Regions from separate parts of the Klebsiella terrigena genome, predicted to be linked through region 3. Evidence: predicted binding sites of a transcription regulator. Region 3 holds the regulator's gene; each other region holds the start of a gene.
What was found. Region 3 encodes CRP, which controls carbon source genes, mostly activating them, when cyclic AMP is high. Its sites were predicted from a motif close to ATGTGANNNNNNTCACAT; they were not measured.
Positions count from the first base shown of each region.

Region 1: epd (erythrose-4-phosphate dehydrogenase) is a predicted target of CRP. The motif match lies at 3,968-3,985, and genes of this name have one in related genera.
Region 2: HCK03_RS07880 (mannitol dehydrogenase family protein) is a predicted target of CRP. The motif match lies at 4,544-4,561, and genes of this name have one in related genera.
Region 4: azuC (stress response protein AzuC) is a predicted target of CRP. The motif match lies at 2,051-2,068, and genes of this name have one in related genera.

Region 1 is NZ_CP050508.1:824,083-831,399, forward strand. Features, by position in the region: gene HCK03_RS04005 (thiamine pyrophosphate-binding protein) at 1-781, shown strand, start outside; gene loiP (metalloprotease LoiP) at 824-1,582, opposite strand; gene tkt (transketolase) at 1,861-3,852, shown strand; gene epd (erythrose-4-phosphate dehydrogenase) at 4,179-5,198, shown strand; gene pgk (phosphoglycerate kinase) at 5,247-6,410, shown strand; gene fbaA (class II fructose-bisphosphate aldolase) at 6,613-7,317, shown strand, end outside.
Region 2 is NZ_CP050508.1:1,654,356-1,661,672, forward strand. Features, by position in the region: gene mepS (bifunctional murein DD-endopeptidase/murein LD-carboxypeptidase) at 139-711, opposite strand; gene HCK03_RS07870 (phosphatase PAP2 family protein) at 1,136-1,843, opposite strand; gene HCK03_RS07875 (CobW family GTP-binding protein) at 1,886-2,863, opposite strand; gene HCK03_RS07880 (mannitol dehydrogenase family protein) at 2,986-4,452, opposite strand; gene uxuA (mannonate dehydratase) at 4,659-5,849, shown strand; gene yeiP (elongation factor P-like protein YeiP) at 5,941-6,513, opposite strand; gene HCK03_RS07895 (YkgJ family cysteine cluster protein) at 6,661-6,915, shown strand; gene HCK03_RS07900 (NACHT domain-containing protein) at 7,279-7,317, opposite strand, start outside.
Region 3 is NZ_CP050508.1:400,295-407,611, forward strand. Features, by position in the region: gene argD (bifunctional acetylornithine/succinyldiaminopimelate transaminase) at 1-1,200, shown strand, start outside; gene HCK03_RS01805 (YccS/YhfK family putative transporter) at 1,190-3,268, opposite strand; gene crp (cAMP-activated global transcriptional regulator CRP) at 3,321-3,953, opposite strand; gene HCK03_RS01815 (OsmC family protein) at 4,260-4,664, shown strand; gene HCK03_RS01820 (phosphoribulokinase) at 4,722-5,591, opposite strand; gene HCK03_RS01825 (YheU family protein) at 5,628-5,846, opposite strand; gene HCK03_RS01830 (hydrolase) at 5,843-6,865, opposite strand; gene HCK03_RS01835 (ABC transporter ATP-binding protein) at 7,065-7,317, opposite strand, start outside.
Region 4 is NZ_CP050508.1:2,035,411-2,042,727, forward strand. Features, by position in the region: gene HCK03_RS09570 (RpiB/LacA/LacB family sugar-phosphate isomerase) at 1-489, shown strand, start outside; gene HCK03_RS09575 (MFS transporter) at 528-1,949, opposite strand; gene azuC (stress response protein AzuC) at 2,148-2,231, shown strand; gene HCK03_RS09585 (DUF2766 family protein) at 2,311-2,562, shown strand; gene HCK03_RS09590 (MFS transporter) at 2,601-4,118, opposite strand; gene HCK03_RS09595 (non-heme ferritin-like protein) at 4,576-5,079, opposite strand; gene HCK03_RS09600 (arabinose ABC transporter substrate-binding protein) at 6,001-6,981, shown strand; gene araG (L-arabinose ABC transporter ATP-binding protein AraG) at 7,042-7,317, shown strand, end outside.

The DNA.
Region 1 (7,317 bases), 420 kb from region 3:
CGAACTGCCGTCGCCAAGGGTGCAGATTGATATCGACCCGGCGGCGGCCAGCCGTAACTATCTGATGGATAACACGCTGATTGCCGACTGTGGCAACCTGCTGGCGGCGCTGGCGGAAAAAGCGCAGGGGCGTGAATGGGGCAATGAGCAGTGGGACGCGCAGGTCAAAGAGGCGGTCGCGCTGGCGGATAGCGGGCTGCGCGAGCAGTGCGGCGCCTACGCACAGCTGAACGACGCCATCGCGCAGGCGCTGCCTGACGACGGGATCCTGGTGCGCGATATCACCGTTTCCGGCAGCCTGTGGGGGAGCCGTCTGTTCCGCGCCCACGGCCCGTTAATGAACATCCACTCGCTGGCCGGGGCCATTGGCATGGGCCTGCCGATGGCGATCGGCACGGCGATTGCTAACCCGCAGCGGAAGGTGGTCGGCCTCGTCGGCGACGGCGGGCTGAGCCTGAATCTGGGGGAGCTGGCGACGCTGGCGCAGGAAAAGGCTAACGTCACGCTGATTGTCATGAACGATGGCGGCTACGGCGTGATGCGCGGGATTCAGGATAAGTATTTCGGCGGGCGTCAGTATTACAACGAGCTGCATACTCCGGATTTCACGCTGCTGGCGCAGGCCATCGGCCTGCAGGCGTGGAGCGTTGAGCGGGCGGAGGATTTCCAGTCGGTGATGACCGAAGCGCTGGCGATGCCGGGGCCGTCGGTGGTGGAGGTCAAAATGGGGCAGATTGGCGCGCTGCGTTTTGCCGGGCCGCCGCAGAAAACGCTGTATTAAGCCGTTTTCCCCTCTCTGGCGTTGCAGAGAGGGGAGTCGGGATTATTTAATGCCGTCGGCCTTCATGCGATCGCGGATGTGCTGAGCGCGCTCCTGCGATGCCGGGTGATCGTCAAACATTGAGCTCTGACGCCCGGCTTCCAGCTTGGCCAGCTTCTCGAAGCTGGTGGCCAGTCCCGACGGATTAATTCCGCGCTTACGCAGCAGATCGTAGGAGTAGTCGTCCGCTTCGGACTCCTGGCGCTGGGAGAACTGCGAGTTCACCAGCTTTTCGCCCAGATCGCCCAGCTGAGACTGGGAGAGGCTGCCGACGATACCGCCCGCAGACGCGGCGGCGGCGCGAACGGCGTTGGTGCCGAGCGCCACCTGCATACCTTTCTTCACGTGACCCAGCGCAACGTGGCCCATTTCGTGGCCGATAACCGCTTCCACTTCGTTATCGTTCATGATGTCCATCAGGCCGCTGTATACGCGGATGCAGCCGTTGGCCATCGCAAACGCGTTAACGTCTTTGGTTTCATATACTTTGTAGTTAACCGGCTGGCCGTTGATATTGTCCCCCAGCGCGGCGGCGATTTTATTCAGACGCTTGCTGTATTCGCTGCCGGCGGGCGAAATAGTTGCCTTGCTATCCATCTCTTTACAGGCCTGGTCGCTGAGCGCTTTGACCTGCGCGTCGCTCAGAGAGTAGGCCTGGAAAGCTTCGGCGCCGGAGCTGAGGAGGGCGTTGGAGTCCATGTTCTGACATCCGGTGAGCGTTGCTGCGATCCCAAGGGCAAGAATAGTTGAGCGAATTTTCATTTTTTATCTTCCACAATCTTACGATTTTTTGTCTGAAAAAGGCGACGGTAAGCATGTCGCATCCTGCACAAATTATAAAGAGTATTGCGCGTTACGGGCGAGAGGATTCCGGGGCAGCACAACGTGTTCCGGAGATTTCTTAAACCACAAAAGGATGCTCCATGTACATGTTTTGTCGCTTGGGTTACATTGTTGTCACTTTTTTCCGGCGTAGCCCAAAACGCGCTGTCGTCAAGTCGTTAAGGGTATGGCCTTCAACAGTCCGAACTGGAGTCAAAATGTCCTCACGTAAAGAGCTTGCTAACGCTATTCGTGCGCTGAGCATGGACGCGGTACAGAAAGCCAAATCCGGCCACCCGGGTGCCCCGATGGGTATGGCTGACATTGCCGAAGTCCTGTGGCGTGATTTCCTGAATCATAACCCGAACAACCCGGCCTGGGCCGATCGCGACCGTTTCGTGCTCTCCAACGGCCACGGCTCAATGCTGATTTACAGCCTGCTGCATCTCACCGGTTATGATCTGCCGATTGAAGAACTGAAAAACTTCCGTCAGCTGCACTCCAGAACCCCGGGCCACCCGGAAGTTGGCTACACCGCCGGCGTTGAAACCACCACCGGCCCGCTGGGCCAGGGGATTGCCAACGCGGTTGGGATGGCGATTGCTGAAAAAACCCTGGCGGCGCAGTTCAACCGTCCGGGCCACGATATCGTTGACCACTTCACCTACGCGTTCATGGGCGACGGCTGCATGATGGAAGGCATTTCTCACGAAGTGTGCTCCCTGGCCGGTACCCTGAAGCTGGGCAAACTGGTGGCGTTCTATGACGACAACGGCATCTCCATCGACGGTCACGTTGAAGGCTGGTTCACCGACGATACCGCTAAACGTTTCGAAGCCTACGGCTGGCACGTGGTGCGCGGCGTTGACGGCCATGACGCTGAGGCCATCAAACGCGCGGTAGAAGAAGCGCGTGCGGTGACCGACAAGCCGTCCCTGCTGATGTGCAAAACCATCATCGGCTTCGGTTCGCCGAACAAACAGGGCACCCACGACTCCCACGGCGCGCCGCTGGGCGACGCGGAAATCGCGCTGACCCGCGAGGCCCTGGGCTGGACCCACCCGGCGTTTGAAATCCCGTCTGACATCTACGCGCAGTGGGATGCGAAAGAAGCCGGTCAGGCTAAAGAAGCAGCGTGGAACGAGAAGTTCGCTGCTTATGCGAAAGCCTTCCCGCAGGAAGCCGCCGAGTATACCCGCCGCATGAAGGGCGAGATGCCGGCTGACTTCGACGCGAAAGCGAACGAATTCATCGCGAAACTGCAGGCTAACCCGGCGAAAATCGCCAGCCGTAAAGCGTCGCAGAATGCGATTGAAGCCTTTGGCCCGCTGCTGCCTGAATTCCTCGGCGGCTCGGCTGACCTGGCGCCGTCCAACCTGACCATCTGGTCCGGCTCGAAGGCGATTAACGAAGACACCGCCGGGAACTACATCCACTACGGCGTGCGTGAGTTCGGGATGACCGCGATTGCCAACGGTATCTCCCTGCACGGCGGTTTCCTGCCGTACACCTCTACCTTCCTGATGTTCGTGGAGTACGCGCGTAACGCGGTACGTATGGCGGCGCTGATGAAACAGCGTCAGGTGATGGTCTACACCCACGACTCCATCGGTCTGGGCGAAGACGGCCCGACGCACCAGCCGGTCGAGCAGGTGGCTTCCCTGCGCGTGACGCCGAACATGAGCACATGGCGTCCGTGTGACCAGGTGGAATCGGCGATTGCGTGGAAATACGGCGTTGAGCGTCACGACGGCCCGACGGCGCTGATCCTGTCACGTCAGAATCTGGCGCAGCAGGAGCGTACGGCGGAGCAGCTGGCGAACGTTGCCCGCGGCGGCTACGTGCTGAAGGATTGCGCCGGCCAGCCGGAGCTGATCTTCATTGCCACCGGTTCAGAAGTTGAGCTGGCGGTTGCCGCGTGGGACCAGCTGTCTGCGGAAGGGGTGAAGGCGCGCGTGGTCTCCATGCCGTCCACCGACGCCTTCGACAAGCAGGATGCGGCGTACCGTGAATCGGTGCTGCCGAAAGCGGTTTCGGCTCGCGTGGCCGTGGAAGCGGGTATCGCTGACTACTGGTTCAAATACGTGGGTCTGAACGGCGCCATCGTTGGTATGACCAGCTTCGGCGAGTCTGCGCCGGCTGAGCTGCTGTTCGAAGAGTTCGGCTTCACCGTTGAAAACGTTGTCGCTAAGGCGAAAGCGCTGCTGTAGTTCTGTGCAACGCGCTTCGCGAAGGCATCAGAAGAATGAGCCGGGCTAACGCCCGGCTTTTTTGTTGCTGTTATTCCCGATGGCTGTCACGAGGCTGCATATTATTCCAGTGAAAATGTGATGTATGTCAGATTACACGCTTCTCGTACTGGACAAGCATTCCTTTTATTCCGCGTTTGGCTTATTCTAGCTGAAGCGTTTCAGTCGTCTAAATGTTCGACAATTAATCAATCAGTCGCAGTTTGCGACGGGTAAGGTTTCCCTCCGGGCGTTGCTGGATTACTCTGTCAGCCACTTCACATCAGGGATAACCTTGCAGGAGACCTATGACCATACGCATTGCGATTAATGGCTTCGGTCGCATAGGACGCAACGTGGTTCGTGCTTTATATGAATCCGGGCGTCGTGCGGAAATTACCGTGGTGGCAATCAACGAGCTGGCGGATGCTGCGGGCATTGCGCACTTATTGAAATATGACACCAGCCATGGGCGCTTTGCCTGGGATGTTCGCCAGGAGCGGGAGCAGCTTTACGTTGGCGATGACGTCATTCGCCTGCTGCACGAAGCTTCGATAGAGGCGCTACCCTGGCAAGAGCTGGCGGTGGATATCGTACTGGATTGTACCGGGGTTTACGGCAGCCGTGAGCATGGCGAAGCCCATCTTCAGGCTGGCGCGAAGAAGGTTATCTTTTCGCATCCCGGCGGTAACGATCTCGATGCCACCGTCGTGTTCGGCGTTAACCATGATGAGCTACGTGCAGAGCACCGTATTGTCTCCAACGCCTCCTGCACCACCAACTGCATTATTCCGGTCATTAAGCTGTTAGATGATGCCTACGGCATTGAGTCAGGGACGGTAACAACGATCCACTCCGCCATGCACGATCAGCAGGTTATAGACGCCTATCATCCGGATTTACGCCGTACGCGTGCGGCCAGTCAGTCAATTATTCCGGTTGATACTAAACTTGCGGCGGGGATCGCACGTATTTTCCCTCAGTTTAACGACCGTTTTGAAGCGATTGCGGTTCGCGTACCGACGATAAATGTGACGGCGATCGACCTGAGCGTGACGGTGAAAAAACCGGTAAAGGCTAGTGAAGTCAACCAGTTGCTGCAAAAAGCAGCGCAGGGAACATTTCATGGTATAGTTGACTATACGGAATTACCGTTAGTCTCGACAGATTTTAACCACGATCCGCACAGCGCCATCGTTGATGGTACTCAAACGCGGGTGAGTGGGGCGCATTTGATCAAAACGTTGGTCTGGTGCGATAACGAATGGGGCTTTGCTAACCGGATGCTCGACACGACGTTAGCGATGGCCGCTCAAGGTTTCAGGTAAAGTGCGTGAGCGCTTGCAAAACTTTATGAATCAACGAGAGGATTCACCATGTCTGTAATTAAGATGACCGATCTGGATCTGGCTGGTAAACGCGTTTTTATCCGTGCCGATCTGAACGTACCAGTTAAAGACGGTAAAGTAACCAGCGACGCGCGTATTCGTGCTTCTCTGCCGACCATTGAGCTGGCTCTGAAGCAGGGCGCTAAAGTGATGGTCACTTCTCACCTGGGTCGTCCGACCGAAGGCGAGTACAACGAAGAATTCTCTCTGCTGCCGGTTGTTAATTACCTGAAAGACAAGCTGTCCAACCCGGTGCGTCTGGTTAAAGATTACCTGGACGGCGTTGAAGTTGCCGCCGGTGAACTGGTTGTTCTGGAAAACGTTCGCTTCAACAAAGGCGAAAAGAAAGACGACGAAGCGCTGTCTAAAAAATACGCCGCGCTGTGCGACGTATTCGTTATGGATGCATTCGGTACTGCCCACCGTGCCCAGGCTTCTACCCACGGTATCGGTAAATTTGCCGACGTAGCCTGCGCCGGTCCTCTGCTGGCTGAAGAGCTGGACGCGCTGGGTAAAGCGCTGAAAGAGCCGGCTCGCCCGATGGTTGCCATCGTCGGTGGTTCTAAAGTTTCCACTAAGCTGACCGTTCTGGACTCCCTGTCTAAAATCGCTGACCAGCTGATTGTCGGTGGCGGCATTGCCAACACCTTCGTTGCCGCTCAGGGCCACAACGTGGGCAAATCCCTGTACGAAGCTGACCTGGTTGACGAAGCTAAGCGCCTGCTGACGACCTGCGATATCCCGGTTCCGACCGACGTTCGCGTGGCGACTGAATTCTCCGAAACGGCGACTGCAACCCTGAAATCTGTTAACGACATCAAAGATGAAGAGCAGATTCTGGACCTCGGCGACGTTTCTGCACAGAAGCTGGCTGATATCCTTAAAAATGCCAAAACCATTCTGTGGAACGGCCCGGTTGGCGTGTTTGAGTTCCCGAACTTCCGTAAAGGCACTGAAATCGTGGCTAACGCCATCGCCGACAGCGAAGCGTTCTCCATTGCAGGCGGCGGCGATACCCTGGCTGCAATTGACCTGTTTGGCATCTCGGACAAAATTTCCTACATCTCTACTGGCGGCGGCGCGTTCCTCGAATTCGTGGAAGGTAAAGTACTGCCAGCAGTAGCAATGCTCGAAGAGCGCGCTAAGAAGTAAGTTTGTACAGGCGGGTAACACCGCCTGTTTTTCAAATTCTATTCAATTGTCGCTCTAAATAATTCGCGCTGCCGGAAGGCAGCGACACGGCGAACCCCGGCGGCTTACGCAAGTTAGCGGCGGCGGTAAGCGAGGAAAGCCAACGCACCGGCAGCACGAATTGTGACGAGCAGAAACGGCCGAAGATACAGGACTACGTAACATGTCTAAAATTTTTGATTTTGTAAAACCTGGCGTGATCACTGGTGATGACGTTCAGAAAGTGTTCCAGGTAGCTAAAGAGAATAACTTCGCACTGCCAGCGGTTAACTGTGTGGGTACTGACTCCATCAACGCCGTTCTGGAAGCAGCTGCAAAAGCTAAATCTCCGGTTATCGTTCAGTTCTCTAACGGCGGCGCGGCGTTCATCGCGGGTAAAGCGGTTAAAACCGACGTTCCTCAGGGTGCGGCAATCCTCGGCGCTATCTCCGGTGCACATCACGTTCACCAGATGGCTGAACACTACGGCGTGCCGGTTATTCTGCACACCGACCACTGCGCTAAGAAACTGCTGCCGTGGATCGACGGCCTGCTGGACGCCGGTGAAAAACACTTCGCCGCTCACGGCAAACCGCTGTTCTCTTCTCACATGATTGACCTGTCCGAAGAGTCCCTGCACGAAAACATCGAGATCTGCTCTAAGTATCTGGCGCGCATGGCCAAAATGGACATGACTCTGGAAATCGAACTGGGCTGCACCGGTGGCGAAGAAGACGGCGTGGACAACAGCCACATGGACGCTTCTGCGCTGTACACCCAGCCGGAAGACGTTGATTACGCGTACACTGAACTGAGCAAGATCAGCCCGCGTTTCACCATCGCTGCTTCCTTCGGTAACGTACACGGCGTGTACAAGCCGGGCAACGTG
Region 2 (7,317 bases), 1.3 Mb from region 3:
AAAACGATTTCACCGTTTCCATTTAAAGACATAGCTTATATTGCGGCTTTGCGAGGCTATGAGCAAAAAAAAACACTGCCTTGGCAGTGTTTTTTAATTTCCGTTCGTCAGCCAAGGGAAAACTGACGACGGAAGAGATTACGAACGGCTGAGTACACGGCGCGCTTCGTTATAGCGCTTTTTCCAGTACGGCTCGTTCATGCTGGAGATGGTCACACCGCTGCTTGTGGAAGCATGAACGAACTGGCTGTTGCCGATGTAGATACCCACATGGCGGCCAGTGGATCCCGCTCTGAACAGGACTAAATCACCCGTACGCAGCTGGGAACGTGAAATCGATTTGCCGGAATCCTGCTGCTCTGAAGTTGAGCGCGGCAGTTCCAGACCAAACTGCTCGCGGAAGGTGCGCTGCACGAATGCCGAACAGTCGATGCCTTTCCGGGTGCTGCCGCCAAGGCGGTAACGCACGCCTTTCCAGCTAGCATACTGGTCCATCAAACGGGACTTAACGTCCAGATTGCTAACCATTGTTTCAAATTCATCCTGAGAGGCTTGCAGTGATGATAAATCGCCACTACCCACACCAAGCGTCTCAGAATGCATATTCTTTGCGGTACTACTTGTCGAACTACAGGCAGAGAGCAAAACTGCCACTGCTATCGCGGGAACGACCCGCAGGATATATCTCAAAATCGGCTGAGATTTGACCATGTTGTGTGTTTTCCCTTGTTGTCCTTAACGACAATGTCGTTATAAAAAATGCCAAACGTGTTAGAGCCTAAATACCTGGCAGCAATGAGACAAATCCTTAAATCTAAATTTGTGCAGTAACGCACAATTTAATTCTGACGCCGGTTTTACGTTGCTGGAAAGGCAAAACGAGAATGAGATTACCCTATCAACACTGGGATGGCGAGCGGTTTTGCGAGATTTCTTATAAGAATTTTTGCGACAAAAAGTGAATCATCGGGAAAGGCCAAAATAGCGGCAGAGATGGGTAAAAAATACGCAATTACCTCATTTCTAAGACGATTAATGTGACGGAAAGATGATTGTGGGGATAAAAAAGGCGAAACATAAAAAAAGGGACCGAGAACGATCCCTTATGGATATTTAATAATATGCGACGGAAATGTTAATTTTGGTGCATTCCGGCGGGCAGAGTCCGGTCGAACCAGGCAATCATTTTGTCGCTCAACGGGGTCAGCAGAACCCAGGGAGCGCCGACCAGCAGCGCGGTTAATGAACCGACGGCAATATCGGTAAACCAGTGGGCGCCAATCATTACCCGCGGAAAGGCAAACACAACGAAAATGGCGAGGGAAATAGCAAACGCCCGACGGCCAAAATAGCGCCACATGAAGGTGGCGAAAATCAGCAGCATCATCCCGTGATCGCCCGGGAAGCTATCCTTCGAGGCATCTTTGGTCGGCAATGAGACCACGTCGCTGACCTTAACGATACCGCTAAACGAGAGCGACGGGCTGGCGCGCTTAACCGGCATCAGGTGCTGCGCCAGCTGGTTTATCACCACCGCCGACAGCAGCATGACCAGGCCTATGATGACGATTCGGCGGCGGCCGGCGCTTTGCTCCTTCAGCCAGAAGCTCATCATCACCGCTCCCATCGCCAGCAGAGAGCAGGCGTCGAAAGCGCGGTTGTTGATAATCGCCAGCAGCCAGGTATAGCCGCGGCTGACGCCGACGTTGTGGTTAAAGAAGTGGAAAATGGCAGAATCCAGCGGAAACCACAGCCCGTGGTTGGCGGGCAGATACCATGATAAAAAAAGCGCAATACCCGCCGCGTTAAGCAGCAGGATAAGGGGGATTCGGGTTTTATTCATAACGGTCGCATATCGTGTAAAACGGCGGCAAACATAGCCGCCTTAACTTAAACGTAGCCTCAACAGAGCGGCTTGTAGGGCATTCCAGTCCGCCTCGCCGTCGCAGATAAGCTCTATGCGGCTGTCCGGCGGGGCGACGTTCTGCGTTTCAATATTGAGGTCCAGCCCCTGGCGGTTAATCCGCACCAGGCCTTCGGCAATACGCATCACGCCCTTCACGCGGCCCACCGGGGCCAGCCGCGCCCACTCCAGCAGGCCAACGGTATCGAAGGTGGTATCGGCGTCAAAAATCCAGCCGCAGGCCTGGTAGCCCTGGCCTGCGTTCAGGCTGCGGCGCCAGCGCTGGTGGCCGGGGAGACTCAGCGCCGCGAGGCCCTTTTTCTGACCGTGGCCGTGGGCATGCTCCGCGCTCTCCGGCAGCGGACGAAGGTTCAGCCGCGGCAGGTCCAGCAGCGCCGGGTCAATACTTCCCTGGGTGGCGCTGACGTGCAGGCGCTTGCCGGCATACTCCTGCCACCAGACGCTGAAGGCGCGCTCGCTTTCAGCGGTCATCCGGTCGGTTTTATTGCTGATAATGACGTCGGCGGCGGCCAGCTGATCGCGGAAGTTTTCGTTGGCCACCACCTTCGGGTCCAGAAGCTGACGGGGATCGAGAACGCACAGCGTCGCGCGCAGGTCGATCCACGGCTCGTAGACCGCGGCGGTGAGAATATCGAGGATCTGTTTCGGATGACCGAGCCCGGTTGGCTCAATCAGCAGCCGGTCCGGCTTCCCCTGGCGCAGCAGGGTATTCAGCCCGACCTGCATTGGCAGGCCGTTGACGCAGCACATGCAGCCGCCGGGAATTTCTTTGAGTAATGCGCCGCTATCGGCCAGCAGAGCGCCGTCAATGCCCACTTCGCCAAACTCATTGACCAGTACGGCCCATTTTTCATCTGCAGGCTTGTGGGCCAGCAGATGAAGAATCGAGGTCGTTTTACCGCTGCCGAGAAACCCCGTGATCAAGTTTGTTTTGGTCACATTTTCTCCAGGATACAAATGTAATGTTGTAACAGTTGGCGACTATCCTGACGAAAAAATGGGGAAAAGAGAAGGCTTACGACGGACAGAAAAGAATTCTGTCCGTTAAACAGCAGAAATTGTTAAGAATCCAGCGCGGCGGCGATGGCTTCGCGTGCGCCCAGCGACGAGAGCTGGCGCCAGGCCGAGGTCACGTTGGCGACAAATTCGACGCTGTTAGGAAGGTCGTTGCCAAAAATCTCTTCGAGGGAGAGCAGGGCGCTGACCCGCTCTTGCTCGTTGCTGCCGGCGACCAGGGCGTGGATTTTCTCCGCCAGCGGGTCGCGAACGTCAATCGGCTGGCCGGCATCGTCCACGCCGCTGACGTAGCGCATCCAGCCGGCGACGCCAAGCGCCAGCAGCGGCCAGCGGCTGCCGCGAGCGAGATGCACCCGGATGCCGTCAAGCATGCGCTGCGGGAGCTTCTGGCTGCCGTCCATCGCGATCTGCCAGGTGCGATGCTTCAACGCCGAGTTGCTGAAGCGCTCGAGAAGACCGTCGGCGTAGCCCGTCAGATCGACGCCTTCGATAGAGAGCGTCGGCGCCTGTTCATCGAGCATCAGCCGGCGCGCGGCGGCGCGCAGCACCTCATCCTGCATGCAGTCGCTGATATGCGCATTGCCCGCAAGGTAGCCGAGCCACGCGAGGAAAGAGTGGCTGCCGTTGAGCATTCGCAGCTTCATCTGCTCCCAGGGCAGCACGTTGTCGGTCATCTGCACGCCGACGGTTTCCCACGCCGGGCGGCCGGCGACAAAGTTATCTTCAACCACCCACTGAATAAACGGCTCGCAGCTGATGGCGCAGGGATCTTCGACGCCCAGCGCGGCGCTGATTTCCGCCAGCGACTCGTCGGTGGCGGCGGGAACGATGCGGTCGACCATCGTGCCGGGGAAGCTGACTCGTTCAGCAATCCACTGCGCCAGCTCCGGACAGCGTTTCTGTGCCATTCCCAGCACGGCGTTTTTCACCACGTGGCCATTGTCGGGGATGTTATCGCAGGAGAGCACGGTAAACGGCGGCAGGTGGCGCTCACGACGGCGGGCGAGCGCCTCGACCAAAATGCCCGGCACCGACTGCGGCAGCGTCGGGTTATCCAGATCGTGCACGATGCGCGGCTGTTTAAGATCCAGCAACCCGCTTGCCGGGTCGATGCAGTAGCCTTTTTCAGTAATGGTCAGAGAGACGATGGCGACCTGCGGTTCGCAAAACTTCTCGATTATCGCCGGGAGCGAATCGAGTTTAGCGTTCAGGCACTCGTGCACCGCGCCGACCACGATAGCCTTATTGCCCTGCGCCCCTTTCTCCAGCACGGTAAACAGGTGATCCTGCTGGCGGAGCTGGCTCATCAGCCGATCGCCGCTGAACAGACTTATTTCGCAGATCCCCCAGTCGCCGCCGCTGGCGTTCAGCACCCGGTCGGTAAGCAGCGCCTGGTGCGCGCGATGAAAGGCGCCAAACCCAAAGTGCACAATACGCGAGCGCAGCTGGCTGCGATCGTAGCGGGGACGCTGCACGTCTTCCGGTAGCGTAGCTGTAGCAATATTCGTCATTCTTTACACACCTGATTAACCAATGATTAACACGGCCAGTGTAAAGTTATATGACAACAAATTAAATTGGTGAGCCGTATTTATACGCTTAGTGTGAGCTAGATCAATCAATTCAGCGGGATAAATTGACCCTTTGACGGAAGCCTGTATGGTAGTCGTCATTGATGTTCGCGTTATTGGTATAACAACTTTAAAGGGGTATAGCGATGGAGCAAACCTGGCGTTGGTACGGACCGAACGATCCGGTATCGCTTGATGATGTACGGCAGGCCGGTGCGACGGGCGTGGTTACCGCGTTGCACCATATTCCGAACGGGCAGGTATGGCCCGTTGAAGATATCAAGCAGCGTCAGGCGCTGCTGGCGGAAAAAGGGCTGACGTGGTCGGTGGTCGAAAGCATCCCGGTGCATGAAGAGATTAAAACCCATAGCGGGCAGTACGCAACCTGGATTGCCAACTACCAGCAGAGCATCCGCAACCTTGCGGCCTGCGGGATCGATACCGTCTGCTACAACTTTATGCCGATCCTCGACTGGACGCGTACCGATCTGGAGTATCAGCTAGCTGACGGCTCGAAGGCGCTGCGTTTTGATCACATCGCTTTTGCCGCCTTTGAGCTGCATATCCTGCAGCGCGCTGGCGCGGAGGCCGACTACAGCGAAGAGGAGCAGCGCCAGGCGCAGGCTTACTTTACGGCGATGAGCGCTGCGGAAGTTGAAAAGCTGACCCGCAATATTATTGCCGGCCTGCCGGGAGCCGAAGAGGGCTACACCCTCGATCAGTTCCGCGCGCGCCTGGCCGAATATGACCATATTAATAAAGCGCAGCTGCGTGAAAATATGGCCGTCTTCCTGCGCGCCATCGTGCCGGTATGTGAAGAGGTAGGCGTGCGCCTGGCCGTTCACCCGGACGATCCGCCGCGTCCAATCCTTGGCCTGCCGCGCATCGTGTCGACCATCGAGGATATGCAGTGGCTGAAAGAGGTTGTTGATAGCATTAACAACGGTTTTACCATGTGTACCGGCTCCTACGGCGTGCGCGCCGACAACGACCTGGTGAAGATGGTGGAAACCTTCGGCGATCGCATTCACTTCACCCATCTGCGATCGACCTGCCGCGAAGAGAACCCGAAAACCTTCCACGAGGCGGCGCACCTGAACGGCGACGTCAATATGGTGGCGGTGGTGAATGCGATCCTGAGCGAAGAGCTGCGCCGCAAGCGCGCCGGCGATCTGCGTCCGATCCCGTTCCGTCCGGATCACGGCCACCAGATGCTGGACGATCTGCGTAAGAAAACCAACCCGGGATATTCGGCGATCGGTCGCCTGAAGGGAATGGCGGAAGTGCGCGGCGTTGAGCTGGCGCTGAAGATGACGAAATACCCGGAACTGCTGTAGGTCACAGCGTTCGTCGGATAAAAAAATGCCCGTCAGCGGCGATGCTGACGGGCATTTTTGCGTTGATTATCGGAGATTAAGCCGCCGTCCGTTAGTCGGCACGGCCCATATAGCGGCTCTCTTCGATATGGATACGAATGCGTTCGCCCGAGCTCAGGTATTCAGGAACCTGCACCACGAGGCCGGTGCTCAGGGTTGCCGGTTTGTTGCGCGCGCTGGCGGATGCGCCCTTGATGCCCGGCGCGGTTTCAACAATCTCCAGATCGACGGTCTGCGGCAGTTCCAGCGCCAGCAGCTGGCCGTCCCAGGTTAGAACCTGCATGTCCGGCATGCCGCCTTCCGGAATAAACAGCAGCTCTTCTTCAATTTGCTCTTTGGTGAAGATATACGGGGTGTAATCTTCTTTATCCATAAACACGTATTCGTTGCCATCGACGTAGGAGAAGTCAACGTAGCGGCGGGTCAGGGTCACGGTATCGACAATGTCGTCGCCCTTAAAGCGTTCTTCAACCTTCAGACCGGTACGTACGTCAGCGAAACGCATTTTGTACAGCGTTGCTGCGCCACGGGCGCTCGGTGACTGAATATCAATGTTTTTAACAATCAGCAGCTTGCCGTTGTAATTCAGCACCATACCTTTTTTAATTTCATTCGCTCTTGGCATTGCGGTAATCCTGTAACTTAAAGGGTCAAAATATCGCGTAAAACTACTCGCGCCGGGCCTTTCAGGCAAGTGGAATTCGCGCGTTTTGCTATCTTCGGATAAAACGTTTAGGCTGCGTCTGAAAAAGCACCGTTAAGAGAACCATCTATGGAATGTCGTACTGACTGCGGTGCCTGCTGTATCGCCCCCTCAATCTCATCCCCGATCCCCGGCATGCCTGACGGGAAACCCGCAAATGTAAGGTGTGTTCAATTATCTAATGACAACTTATGTAACATTTTCGGTTCGGAACTACGACCAAAAGTGTGCGGTAATCTTCAACCTACGCTAGATATGTGTTCAACGGATCGTGACGCCGCTATGACTTATCTGCTTCACCTAGAGTCCAGTACAGCACCATAAGTATTTATAGTACATTGCTTGCTGATACCTAACCTCTGGTGATGTATATTTGTTTTTATATCAACAGGATAGGGGTCGTTCTCTTATAGGAGATCCATCACGCAGCCATTTAATCTTCAAAAATGTTTTCCAAGTCTTGCTGTTGAAATCTATCTGGACTGAGTTTATCTGTATCTACAGGATTGGGGCATGTTGATCGCCTCCAAAACCTCTGCTAACTTGCGGTATCGGCGAAAACAAGTAGCCATTCACAATGGCAAGTAAATGTTTCCCCATCAATATTTATCAGTTCCAGTCTTCTTCGACATTTTGGAAGTGTTAACAGGCATCGATCCTAATAATGTTTTTAATAACCTACAAAATTTAATGGTGAAAGGAGGCAAAGATTGGCTCAGGTGCCTC
Region 3 (7,317 bases):
ATTACCCGCGCCACGTTCGATGAGGTTATTTTGCCGATTTATGCACCGGCAGAATTTATTCCGGTAAAAGGTAAAGGTAGCCGCGTATGGGATCAGCAGGGCAAAGAGTACGTTGATTTTGCGGGCGGTATTGCCGTCACGGCGCTCGGTCATTGCCATCCGGCGCTGGTTGCGGCGCTGCATGAGCAGGGGGAAACGCTGTGGCATACCAGCAACGTTTTCACCAACGAACCGGCGCTGCGCCTGGGCAGAAAGCTGGTCGATGCCACCTTCGCCGACCGCGTGGTGTTTATGAACTCCGGCACTGAAGCCAACGAAACGGCATTCAAGCTGGCGCGCAACTACACGATCACCCGCCATAGCCCCTATAAAACCAAAATCATCGCCTTCCATAACGCTTTCCACGGTCGTTCGCTGTTTACGGTCTCCGTTGGCGGGCAGCCGAAATATTCTGACGGCTTCGGGCCGAAGCCGGCGGATATCATTCACGTACCGTTCAACGACCTGCACGCGGTGAAGGCGGTCATGGACGATCACACCTGCGCGGTGGTGGTTGAGCCGATTCAGGGCGAAGGCGGCGTGATGGCTGCGACCCCGGAGTTCCTCAAAGGGCTGCGTGAGCTTTGCGATCGGCATCAGGCGTTGCTGGTGTTTGATGAAGTGCAGTGCGGAATGGGGCGTACCGGTTCGCTGTTCGCCTATATGCATTACGGCGTGACGCCGGATATCCTGACCAGCGCGAAAGCGCTCGGCGGCGGTTTCCCGATTAGCGCCATGCTGACCACCCACGATATTGCCAGCGCGTTCCATGCCGGCTCCCACGGTTCAACCTACGGGGGTAATCCGCTCGCCTGCGCCGTCGCCGGTGCGGCGTTTGATTTGATTAATACGCCTGAGGTACTGGACGGCGTCAACGCGAAGCGCGAACGCTTTGTACAGCATCTGCAGCAGATTGACGCCCGCTTCGATCTGTTTAGCGATATTCGCGGTATGGGGCTGTTGATCGGTGCGGAGCTGAAGCCGCAGCATCACGGCCGGGCGCGTGATTTCCTGTATGCCGCGGCGGAAGCGGGGGTTATGGTGCTCAATGCCGGGCCTGACGTGATGCGCTTTGTGCCTTCGCTGGTCATTGACGATAGCGATATTGACGAAGGAATGGCGCGCTTTGCACAGGCGGTACAGCGCGTACTTAGCGCTTAGTTGCGCGTAGCCAGATGCCGTGATGCGGGCGCTGACGCCATGCCACCGATGAGATGGTGTGCATGGTGTTCAGATGATCGAGGATCCGCTGCAGGTGCTGCTCCATGGTGCTCAGCGGGCCGCGGGGCACGTCCGCATCCTGCGACTCCATAATATTCACCTCGCCGGCGCTACCCGGCCCGTCGGTATCCAGCCGCTGCTGACAGCGCTGTAGCGCAATCTCACAGGATTCAAGATAGCGCCGGGCCAGATCCGGCGTCAGCATATTGTGCTCGCGGGCCAGCGTGGTCATGGCGTTGATATGCTCGACAATAAACTGGCTATGGGTGACCCATAGCTTCATATCGTCAAGATATTGCGAGTTAAAGCCGGGCTCCTGCATCGCCTGATTCAGCGAGTTATACAGCGAGTTGTGTGCCTGGTTGACGCGCATCCGCCGATAGGCCAGCGCCGGCGCCTGGTGATCGTCGCTGAGAATAAGGCGGATGGCCTCCTGGTCCGCCTCCAGCGCGTCGTGGGCGTTTTTACGCAGCAGGCCGCTTTGCCACTGTGGCCACAGCCATACCATCCCGCCGAAGGCAATCAGACACCCGATAAGCGTATCGATAAGCCTGGCGACAATAAACTGCTCGCCGTTAAGCGTCAGCAGCTGCAGGGTATAAACCGCCGTGACGGTAAAGCCCACCATCGCCCAGCCGTAGCTCTTGCGAATAATCAGATAGCTCAACAGCGTGATAATTAGCATCGCGGTCAGCGTATAGCCCTCAGGGACGTGAAAGTGCAGCGTCAGTCCGGCAATCACCAGGCCGGCGAGGGTCCCTGCCGCCCGGTGGACGATGCGGACCCGCGTTGCGCCGTAGCCGTTCTGGGTGACGAAAAGCACCGTCATCAGGATCCAGTAGGGTTTGGGCAGGTTTAGCGCACTGCCCATCAGGCTCGCGGCGGTGAGCATCACGCAGATCCGGGCGGCGTTGCGTAAAGCCGGCGATTTGTAAGAGAGATAGTTTTTCAGCGCAGGCAGTAGCGGCAGGCGCCGTTCCTTATCGGCCATCAGGTTACGTGGGTACAGCGGACGCTGGGTGCGCAGCACCCGGGCAAGGCGGCTGAAGTGCCATGCGCAGAATTGCCCGACCGGGTTGTCGGGGTGCTGAGAGGCAATCTTCTCCAGGGCGCCGATCTGCTTATCCATGTTAAAGCGCTGCGGATAGCGGTGGTAGAGGATGTCATCCGCCAGCACCCTTAGCCGCGCGGCGACGGTTTGCGCATTCCAGCGGATTACCGCTTCCGCGTGGCTGCGTTCGACCAGCTTCTGCACCTCTTCCGGCTGATGCAGGCTGACGGAAATATGTTCCTGCAGATCGAGGGCAACCTGAAACGCCCGCAGCAGGCGCTTATGGTCGCTACGCTGATTGGCCGCCAGCATATGCATCTGCTGGTAGCACTGGGTGATCAGGTCGACGACCTTTTGCTGACGGGTCAGCAGCGGAGGCAGCGAGGTTGCCGGGTCGATATGCTGGGTCAGCAGGCTGTATTTGGCTTCACAATAGTTGGCCAGCTCCCGGTAGAGCAGGCTTAGCGATTCGCGCAGCGGCTGCTCGCGCCACAGCCAAAACCAGAACCAGTTGAATAGCCCGTACCACAGCGTGCCAAGCGCGTAGATCAGCAGCGGTTCCCAGATCGGCATATTGCCGGCGAGGCTCAGAGTAAAGATGGCGGCAATCAGCGAGGCGGGCAGCAGCCTCGCGTGCAGCGAGCTGATTTCTGCCGTGACGCCAAGGAGCAGGGTCAGGCCGCTGAGAATTAAAGGGAGCGGGATATCGTGCTGGAGAAGGAGCTGAACGATCAGGCTGCAGCCGGCAAAGAGCGAGCCGCCAATAATCAGGCGTTTAAAGAAGCGCTTATGCGGTGTATCAAGACCGGCGACGTTGCAGCATGCGGGAACCAGCGAGAACAGCAGACCCTGCTGCAGATGGCCGAGAAGGAGGCCTATTGCGACCGGCAAACACAGCACCAGCGTTTGCCGCAGTGCGTAGTTGACTTCCGGGTGGTAAATCAGCCTGCGCCACATAGAGGGAAAACAAAAACGGCGTGTTGCAGGAGCAACACGCCGTTTTATCAGCTTAACGCGTGCCGTAGACGACGATAGTTTTACCGTGTGCGGAGATCAGATTTTGATCTTCCAGCATCTTCAGAATACGGCCAACGGTTTCACGTGAACAGCCGACGATCTGACCGATTTCCTGACGGGTAATTTTGATTTGCATACCGTCCGGGTGGGTCATGGCGTCAGGTTGTTTTGCCAGGTTCAGCAACGTCTGGGCGATACGGCCGGTGACGTCGAGGAAGGCAAGGTTACCGACTTTCTCAGAGGTAACCTGCAGACGGCGGGCCATCTGCGACGAGAGACGCATCAGAATATCCGGGTTAACCTGGATTAGCTGACGGAATTTTTTATAGGAGATTTCGGCCACTTCACATGCGGTTTTCGCACGTACCCAGGCGCTACGCTCCTGGCCTTCTTCAAACAAGCCTAATTCACCGATGAAATCGCCCTGGTTGAGGTAAGAGAGAATCATCTCTTTACCTTCTTCATCCTTGATGAGCACAGCCACAGAGCCTTTGACGATGTAGTACAACGTTTCTGCTTTTTCACCCTGGTGGATCAGCGTGCTTTTAGATGGGTACTTATGAATGTGGCAATGAGACAAGAACCATTCGAGGGTAGGGTCTGTTTGCGGTTTGCCAAGCACCATGCGCGGTTATCCTCTGTTATAAGCTATCTCCGGGTGCCGACACTACACGGCATCCGGGCATGCAATCGTATTGTTTCCCTATGCCTGGGAAGCTGGCTGGTGATTTTTCTTCAGCCTGTAATGTGAATTCCTCTGCATACATGCAGTACATCAATGTAATACTGTAGCATCCTGACTGTTTTAGCATAGCTTTTGCCGCGTGTCTCCTGGTGTCTCGCTTCAGCATGATGCAGGTCGCCTTCCGTTGCGAGATTTGTTATGTACGTGTAATCTGTCAGGAAAATTGCAACCTTGGAGTTAAATTTTATGCAAGCTCGTGTGAAATGGGTGGAAGGGTTAACCTTCATCGGTGAGTCGGCTTCCGGCCACCAGATTTTGATGGACGGTAACTCCGGGGATAAAGCGCCGAGTCCGATGGAAATGGTGCTGATGGCCGCCGGCGGCTGTAGCGCCATCGACGTGGTCTCAATTTTGCAGAAAGGACGTCACGATGTGACCAACTGTGAGGTGAAGCTGACCTCAGAGCGTCGGGAAGAGGCGCCGCGCCTGTTTACCCACATCAACCTGCACTTTATCGTGACCGGCCGCGAGCTGAAGGATGCGGTCGTTTCGCGAGCGGTAGACCTGTCGGCGGAGAAATACTGCTCGGTGGCGCTGATGCTGCAAAAAGCGGTAAATATCACGCATTCGTACGAAGTTATCGAGGGCTAAGCCGGAAGGCCAGCCCGTGGCCCCGGTTTGCGTCGTGCAGCCGGGGTGTTTACCGGCTTAACCGATCTTTTTCCCTGCCATCAGCCGTTCAACCAGCGGCGCCATGATCAGCTCCATCGCCAGCCCCATTTTGCCGCCCGGTACCACCAGCGTATTGATATGCGAGATAAACGACCCTTGCAGCATCGCCAGCAGCCACGGGAAGTCGATATCCTGCAGGTTGCGGAAGTGGATCACCACAAAGCTTTCATCCAGCGAGGGAATACCTTTAGCGGCGAAGGGGTTCGACGTATCAACGGTGGGAACCCGCTGGAAGTTGATATGGGTACGCGAGAACTGCGGGGTGATGAAGTTAATATAATCTTCCATTGAGCGGACGACCGAATCCATCACCGCTTCGCGAGAGTGCCCGCGCTCGCTGGTATCGCGGATGAGCTTCTGGATCCACTCCAGGTTGACGATGGGCACGACGCCCACCAGCAGGTCGACATTGTGCGCCACGTTGTGCTGCGGGGTGACAACGCCGCCGTGTAGCCCTTCGTAAAACAGGACGTCGGTCGGCTCCGGCAGCGGCTGCCAGGGCGTGAAGGTGCCCGGTACCTGATTCCACGGCACGGCCTCGTCATAGGTATGCAGATATTTTCTCGACTGGCCGGTTCCGCTGCGTCCGTACTCGAGGAAGGTGTTTTCCAGCAGGCCGAAGTCGTTTGCTTCCGGGCCAAAATAGCTGATGTGCTTCCCCTGATCCCGCGCTTTGCGGATCGCCATGTCCATTTCCGGGCGGGTGTAGCGATGGAAGCTATCGCCCTCGACTTCGGCGGCACGCAGGTTCAGCTGGGCGAAGATTTTGCGAAAGGCGAGGCTGGTGGTGGTGGTTCCCGCGCCGCTGGAGCCCGTGACGGCAATCACCGGATGTTTGGCAGACATATCAACTCCCAGATTAAACGATGGTGTGGCGCCGCCTTAGCCGTGGAACTGCTTGCGGGGCATGATGTTGACCGTCTCGTGCAGCTCTGACCACACCAGTACGGCTTCTCCGCTTTTCAGCTGCTGTTTTACATCGGCGACCTTATCGGCCAGCGAGCGTTCATGTTCACCATAATCGGTGCCTTCGCGCAACACAAAGGTTTCAATCAGGTTATCCAGCGTTTCGGGATCCAGATCCTGCCAGGGAATAATCATTTTTTTCCTTCCAGCCAGCGCGTTAGCCAGTCCGGGATCCGTCTTTCCAGCCACATCTCAGGCCTGCGCAGCGTGCCGCCGACAAACCCGACGTGCCCGCCCTGTTCGGTCAGCTGGTACTCGACGTTGGCCGGTAGCTGCTCCTGCGGCGGAATGGAATGATGGTCCATGAACGGATCGTCTTTCGCGTGAATGATCAGCGTGGGTTTCGTGATATCGCTCAGACGCGGCATCGCGCTGCACTGGCGATAGTAGTCCAGCGCATCGGCAAAGCCGTGAATTTTGGCGGTGATGGTATCGTCAAACTCGCGAATGCGCCGCATGCCTTTGAGCTGGCGTAAATCAACCGGCAGAGAGCCCGGGTAGGCTTTCAGCTTGCGCGCGGCGTTCGCTTTTAACAGGTTCAGCAGATAGCGCTGGTAGACGCGGGAGAAGCCTTTATCCATATGGTAGCTGCAGGCCTCCAGCATGAACGGGGCCGACACGATGACCGCCGCGTCGAGCGGGACGCTGTCGCCCTCGTTTGCCAGCAGGCAGCCGAGCATATTGCCGCCCAGCGAATAGCCTACGGCGGCCGTGGGCGCGGGACCAAATTCGCGCTGCAGCCAGCGCAGGAACCAGGTGCCGTCTTCCGTCTCTCCGGAGTGGTAGATGCGGTTATTACGGTTAGGCTCGCCGCTACAGCCGCGGAAATGCATCACCACGCCGAGCCAGCCGCGCTGCATTGCCGCGTGGATCAGGCCGTGAGCGTAAGGGCTGTGCAGGCTTCCTTCCAGACCGTGAAAAACCACCAGCCGCGGCTTATGGCGGGCTGATTCGGGATCTTCGCTCCAGGCCAAATCGATAAAATCACCGTCGGGGAGTTCAAGGCGCTGCCAGTGTGGAGTAAAGCCCAGTTTGCGGCGGATCAGTCGCGGCAGCATGGTTTGCAGATGACGATTGCCCACGCCGCGCATTGGGTGAAACTCGCGCGAGTCGTCTTCGGGGGGCGTCATTTCTGTAGGGGTGATTTCAACCATAGCACCAGAGCAATTAATAAACTTATAAACACTATACCGCGCATGAAGTGCGCAGGTTAGCCAATATGTGATCTTATGGCCAGCTGGTGGAGATTACGCGAAAAAGAGCGGGCGCTATAGGGCCTTTTGTGGCATGAAGAGTGGCCCCGAAAGCTCATTGCCAGTGAACCGTCGAGGCCGCGCGCTCGGCCCGCAGGGCTTAGCCTTCCTGCAGCATCTGCTCCAGCTGTTCCTGCGCCTCCAGCCAGGCCATTTCGCACTCTTCCAGACCCGATTTGGCACTGGCCTGCTGCTGCAGGCAGGCGGTCAGGTCCGCTTTGCGGGATGCGTCATACAGGCCGCTGTCGCCCAGTTTCTCTTCCGCCTGCGCGAGCTGGGCGTTGAGCTTATCCATCTCTTTCTCAAGACGGGTAATCTCTTTACGCAATGGCTGAGTCAGGGTGCGCAGCTCC
Region 4 (7,317 bases), 1.6 Mb from region 3:
CTGGGCATCATGGCCAGCATTCTGCTGAATTCCAAAGCGGTGGACTTCGTGGTTACCGGCTGCGGCACCGGCCAGGGCGCGCTGATGTCTTTGAATATCCATCCGGGCGTGGTGTGCGGCTACTGTATCGATCCTGCCGACGCTTTCCTGTTTGCCCAGATCAACAACGGCAACGCGCTCTCTCTGCCGTTTGCGAAAGGTTTCGGCTGGGGCGCAGAGCTGAACGTGCGCTTTATTTTCGAAAAAGCGTTCACCGGCCGCAACGGGGAAGGCTATCCGCCGGAGCGTAAAGAGCCGCAGGTGCGCAATGCCGGTATTCTGAATACGGTGAAAGCGGCGGTGGTGAAAGAGAATTACCTCGACACGCTGCGCGCTATCGACCCGGAACTGGTTAAAACCGCCGTCTCAGGTCCGCGCTTCCAGCAGTGCTTCTTCGAGAATTGCCAGGACAAAGAGATCGAAGCCTTCGTTCGCCACATCGTCGGTTAATCATCGGTAAGGCCAGCCGCGGCTGGCCTTACTTTCGCCTACGCTTCCTTGTTCGACACGCTGCTTCCGGCATCCGCCTTCAGCTTCAGGCTATCCACCATTCCCACCAGACAAATCAGCGCAATAAACACAAATGAGAGTCGAAAGCTGATGCCGGGCAGCGTCGACAGGCTTAGCCATTCGCTCAGCTTTTCCCCAATACGAATACCTATCGCGCCAAGCGTTATCCCTAAGCCAACCGCCAGCTGCGAGGCGGTGCTGAACAAGGTGTTGGCGTAGCTCATCTGCGGGGAGGGCACATCGGCAAAGGCCAGTGTGCTGATGCCGGTGAACTGAATCGATCGGAAAACGCCGCCGAGGAACAGGATCAGCAGGATTAACCACACCGGCGTTTGCGGAGTCAAAAATGCGCAGGCCAGCAGCGACAGAACGTTGAGCGCGCCGTTAATCAGCAGCAGGCGGCGGAAGCCGAGCCAGCGGATAAGCGGCGTGGTGGCGGGTTTAATCGTGAAGTTACCGACGAACACGGCGAGCACCAGCAGCCCCGAGTGGAACGGATCCATGCCGAATCCCACCTGGAACAGCAGCGGCAGCAGGAAAGGCACGGCGCTGATGGAGGCGCGAAACAGCGAGCCGCCGTACATGGTGACCCTGAATGTGGGGACCCGCAGCGCATCGAGGCGTACCATGGGCCAGGCGGCGCGGCGGAAGTGGCGCAGGGAGAAGAGCATGCAGCCGATCCCAAGCCCCAGCAGCGCCAGGGTCTTCCAGCCCTCGGGCCGGTTATCGCCGAGGATCTCCATGGCGCTGACCAGGCTGACCATGGCAACCGAGGTGGCCAGGAAGCCGGGAAGGTCGAACGGGCGCCGCTCCTCTTCGCGAATATCGGGAATAATGCGCAGCGACAGCGCCATCGCCGCGAGACCCAGCGGGACGTTAATAAAGAAAATCCAGTGCCAGCTGGCGTAGCTGGTAATAAAGCCGCCGAGCGGCGGGCCAATAATCGGCGCCACCAGCGCGGGCCAGGTCAGCGTCGCAATGGCCTTAATCAGCTGGTGCTTCGGGGTGGTACGCAGTACCGCCAGACGGCCGACCGGGACCATCAGCGCGCCGCCCATTCCCTGCAGAATACGCATGGCAAAGAAGGTATCGACATTGCTGGAAAGGCCGCAAAACACCGAGGCAAGGGTAAAAATCGCCAGCGCGAGGGTGAAGACCCTGCGGGCGCCAAAACGATCGGCTATCCAGCCGCTGGCCGGGATCAATACCGCCAGCGTAATCAGATAGGCGCTGATCCCGATATTGAGATCCACCGCCGCCACGCCAAAATCTTGCGCCATGTCCGGTAGCGCGGTGGCGATCACCGTTCCGTCGAGAAACTCCATAAAAAAGGCCCCGGCGACCAGCAGCGCTGGCGCCGAGAACGCCCGGTCTTCCCGGGCGGAGATGTTTGTCGTCATTATGTTGTTGCCATAGCCTGCTGAGATCGCGGGCAGGAGAGGGGGAACGCTCCGGCTCCGTTCGCTTTTTGTTAAATTTAAAATTCAGTCTGCAATTATTTTTGTGATTTGGCGCACATTTAAATTGATTTTTGTGATGGCGGTCATATTATAGTCGGACAAGCATTAACACCTGCATAACAAAAACGGAGTGACGCCATGAAGCTGCGCAAGATCCTGAAAAGCATTTTTGACACCTACTGCAAGACCTTCAAAGATGTGCCGCCAGCCGGCATGTTCTGATAAAAAAACCTGCTGCGGCAGGTTTTTTTATCTCAGCTGATTTAGGGTACTATTACGCTCCTGCAAAAAGGAGCAAAAAATGTCTCAACACCTTACCGAACAAGACGAGCTGGTTTCCGACGTGGTTGCCTGTCAGCTGGTTATCAAACAGATCCTCGATGTCATTGACGTTATCGCCCCTGTAGAGGTGCGCGAAAAGATGGCAACTCAGCTTAAAGCGATTGATTTTTCAAGCCATCCTTCATCGTCCGACCCGGTTACGATGCGTGCGGTGCAAAAAGCGATTGCCCTGATTGAGCTGAAGTTCACCCCGCAAAGCGAAGCTCACTAATTGGTTCTACCCCGCCACACGTGGTGGCGGGGTATCCATCAGGCCTGGTGGGAGACTGCGGAACGGGCCGGGGTCGCCTCTTCACCCCTAAACAGCTTGCTGTTACCCCAGCACTCTTCGTAGCGATGGCCGACGAGATCCTCAACGACAACCCGTACCTCCGGCGCGATATCGCCGATTTTGCCTCCCGCTTTAATCCGCGCAACCTCCTGTAAGACCACCATATGGGCTTTGCGATCCAGCTTCATCTGCTTGCTGAAGACGATCGCGGCCAGAGCCAGCAGCACCACTCCGCTACAGAACACCACGGCAATCGCCGTAACCGCGCTTTCCGGCTGGGTATGCGCCTTCGACTGGAAGCCGTAGAAGCTGAGAATAGCCCCCATGGTGAAGACGATGATCGAGCGTAGTATTTTCCCGGAGAAGGTCATGGCGCCAGCATAAATTCCCTCGCGACGGCGGCCGGTGTAAATCTCATCCACATCGGCAAGGAAGGTATAAACCGTCCACGGGATGTAATACACGCCGCCGGTTCCGAGGCCAAACAGGACGGTGATCCCGAACATCAGCACGGTAGCGAGGTGCGCCGGCAGATGGAAAAACCACAGCGAGGTGTAGAGCAGTACCGAGAAGATAACCACGCTCAGCGCGAGGATATAGGGCTTGCTGAAGCCTTTTTTCACGCACAGGCCGATGAACAGCGCGGTAGAGACCAGCTGCAGAATTGAGTTCAGGCTGTTCAGCCCGGCAACCATCGCCGGATCGTGCTGCAGAACGAAGATAACAAAATAGGTAAAGATGGAGGCGAACAGCCATTCCGCGCCGAAGCCACACAGGTACATGCCGAGATGTTTGCGGAAGACGCGTAAATAAAAGGTCGAGCGCATATCTTTAGCCAGCAGCAGCAGCGTATTGAGCAGCCCTCTCTTCTCGCTGACGCTGCTCTCCTCTTCCCGCGGACGCTCCCAGCTGCAGTACCACAGGCAGGAGATAGCGACGATCAGAATGATGCCGTAGGTCAGGCCGGTCAGGAAGAACGGGGTAGCGGAATCCTTGCCGTACAGCAGGATGAACTGGCCCGGAATAAAGGCCGCGAGGAAGTTTGCCAGCTTGCCAAAAATGGCTTTATAACCGGTGAGCTTAGACCGTAATGAGAAATCGTCGGTCATTTCGGTGGCCAACGTTTCGTAAGGCACCATGATTGAGGTATAAATGATTTCGAAGATCACGTAGGTGCTGAGGTAGTACCAAAAGCCGAGCCCTTCTACCCATAGCAGCGGATAAAACATCATCAGCGGAATGCCGATGAGCAAAAAGAAGCGCCGCCGGCCAAAGCGCCTGCCGAGCCGGGTTTTACCGAAGTTATCCGTAAGATAGCCCATTAACGGGTTACTGATGGCGTCGATAATGCTGGCGATCGAGAAAATTAACGAGGCCTCGATCAGCGTCAGCCCGCAAAATGTCGTATAAAAATAGAGTAACCAGGCGCCGCTGATTGCCAGCGCGCCGCTCCCCAGTAAGTTGCCGCCACCGTAGGCGAGCTGATGGCGTAACAAAATCGGTCTTCCCTGCAGCCCTTGCGAGGCTGAAGCCGCGTATCTTGCCATTAATATAAACCTCTTGTTTTAAATTTTTGAAACAGTGTTTTTATATTATTAACTCACGGTTTAGAAAGTGATCCCCGTCACTAATCATCGGTCAGGCGATTTAGCTGCGCAGTAATGCGATCGGCTTAAAAGTTTTTAATGCTTTTTAGGAATAACAAACGGCTGCGGAGCGCCAAAATATCAGGGCGGGGGAGCGTGTGGGCTATGTGCGAGGAGGCCTGAAGCGATGCCCAAGGCTGGTCGCTGGGCTCTCAGACGAGACTGGCAAGGGCGCTGGCGGAACGAAGCGGGAGGTGAATTATCGGGCACCTTTCATTAATAGCCTGAACGGTGCCCTGGAGCGGTGGTTCCCGCTGACTTTAGCCAGCCTGAAGGCGCGGCTGATGCGGCGTTTGTCTAAGCCGGATTAATGGCGCTGCTGCGCCACCAGATCCATCAGACGGCGGTCGGTTTGCTGCAGACAAAGACCGGCTTTATCGGCGCTACGCACTTCATCGAGAACGGTTTGCAGGAGCATGCCGTCCTGCTGCTGCTCTTTCTCTAAGAGGGTCAAAAAGCGCCAGGTGGAATCATCGCTTTGCGCTTTAGCTTCTTCTGCCAGACCGGCGAGCAGGCTGCTGCGCTGTTCATAGTCGGCAAGAGTCTGGGTAAACAGATCCTCGAGGGAGCTGCACTCCTGATGATAGGTGCCTTCGGCCTTCACGATAGGCCACTCGCCGCCCTTTTTCATAAATTCGAACACCCGCATCATCAGCGTGACGCTGGACTGCGCCTGGGTGCGGAGAAACGTCGCGGAGCCGTTCAGGCGCTGCTGTGCGCACCACTCGCTCAGATGCAGATACGAGTTCGACGCGCGGAACTCAAGATTCATCTGGTTATTCAGCTTTTGAGCCATTCCTGCAACTACCATAAAATATCCTTATTAATCTGGAAGGGGGCCTTCGCGGGTTAAGAGCTTTCGCCCCCAACAGCTTCATTACGAGACCTTCACACGAAACTTTACTGGCGGAATAATATAATTCCGCGCTCTCCATGAGTGGCCGGAAATGATATTTCCGATGTCCACAAATATAGAATACTCTCAGAACTTACTTAAGAAAACTCTTAACCGGAGGGATTTACGTTTAGTTACACCATCCGCTGATAGCAGGCCATTGATTAGCATTTTCATTAAATTGAATGTCATTTAACGCCTTGATTATATTTTATTTTTATCGTTGTATTCGTCAGTTTTATCAAAGCCTTCACTCATATTACGTAGTTGTATGATGTTTACATGAGCAGCGCTTAATTAAAATAACCGCGTCGTATGTTTAATAGCAGCATTTAATTGTCACGATTCTGCTGGCGCAACATTGCGCTGGATCATTTTTTAATTTTTACGGCTGACTGCCGGGAAATAATATTTCAGGGCGATGACGATTGTGTCAATAAAGCGTGATGTCGGGCGTAGCGCCTGGCATCGCCGGGAGGAGGGGGCCAGGGGGAGGGCAACCGCTAGCGCCGATTGCGGGTCCGCATGCCGGGCGCGCTGCGCTAAATGCGTCACAGGGATAACTCTGCTGGTGATATGGATAATACGGCTTATGCCTGCGCTAATTGTCTGACAATTGGCGCTTTTTTTATGTCATTTTTCGCTGAATTTATGCACTCAATTACTGTAATTCCGCGATGTGATAATGCTCTCGTATGGAGAATTGATTTCCGGCTATTACTATTTCAACAACGGCATCGTTGGATGAGATTTTTCTAATACCTTGTTTTAAGTCTGATAAAAATTTTTAGATCCGATATTTCCCTACATAAAAGCGAATTTAAGCTGGAGTTTACCATGCACAAATTTACTAAAGCGCTGGCGGCGATTGGTCTCGCTGCGGTTATGTCACAATCAGCTATGGCGGAAACGCTTAAGCTCGGTTTTCTGGTCAAGCAGCCGGAAGAGCCGTGGTTTCAAACTGAATGGAAATTTGCCGATAAGGCCGGCAAAGATTTAGGTTTTGAGGTGATTAAAATCGCCGTTCCGGACGGTGAAAAAACGCTTAATGCGATCGACAGCCTGGCCGCCAGCGGCGCGAAGGGGTTTGTTATTTGTACGCCGGATCCGAAGCTCGGAGCGGCGATTGTCGCCAAAGCTCGCGGCTATGACATGAAGGTGATCACCGTCGACGATCAGTTCGTCAACGCCAAAGGCAAACCGATGGAGAGCGTTCCGCTGGTGATGATGGCGGCCAGCGAGATTGGCGCTCGTCAGGGCCAGGAGCTCTATAAAGAGATGCAAAAACGCGGCTGGGACGTGAAGGATACCGGGGTGATGGCGATTACCGCCGATGAGCTCGATACCGCGCGTCGCCGCACCACCGGTTCGCTGGATGCGCTGAAAGCCGCCGGCTTCCCGGATAAACAGATTTACCGCGTGCCGACGAAATCCAACGATATCCCCGGCGCCTTCGATGCCGGCAACTCGATGCTGGTCCAGCACCCGCAGGTCAAACACTGGCTGATCGTCGGGATGAACGATAACACCGTCCTGGGCGGCGTTCGCGCAACTGAAGGGCAGGGCTTCAAGGCTCCGGATGTGATTGGTATTGGTATTAACGGCGTGGATGCGGTCAACGAGCTCTCCAAGGCGCAGGCCACCGGCTTCTACGGCTCTCTGCTGCCGAGCCCGGATATTCACGGCTACAAAACCAGCGAGATGCTCTACAACTGGGTAACCAAGGGCGCCGAACCGCCGAAGTTCACGGCGGTCACCGACGTGGTGTTGATTACCCGCGATAACTTCAAAGAAGAGCTGGCGAAAAAAGGGCTGTAAGGCCTGCTAACCATGCCTCCCGCAGCGGCGGGAGGCTGAGCGCAGTAGAGCGGAGTCGTTATGCAACAGTCTACCCCTTATCTCTCATTTCGCGGCATCACCATGACTTTCCCGGGCGTTAAAGCGCTGTCCGATATTAGCTTTGACTGCTATGCCGGCCAGGTTCACGCCCTGATGGGAGAAAACGGCGCCGGGAAATCCACGCTGCTGAAGATCCTCAGCGGCAACTATATACCGACCGCGGGCAGCCTGGAGGTGCGCGGCCAGCAGATGGCGTTTAGCAACACCACCGAGGCGCTTAACGCCGGGATCGCCATTATTTACCAGGAGCTGCAC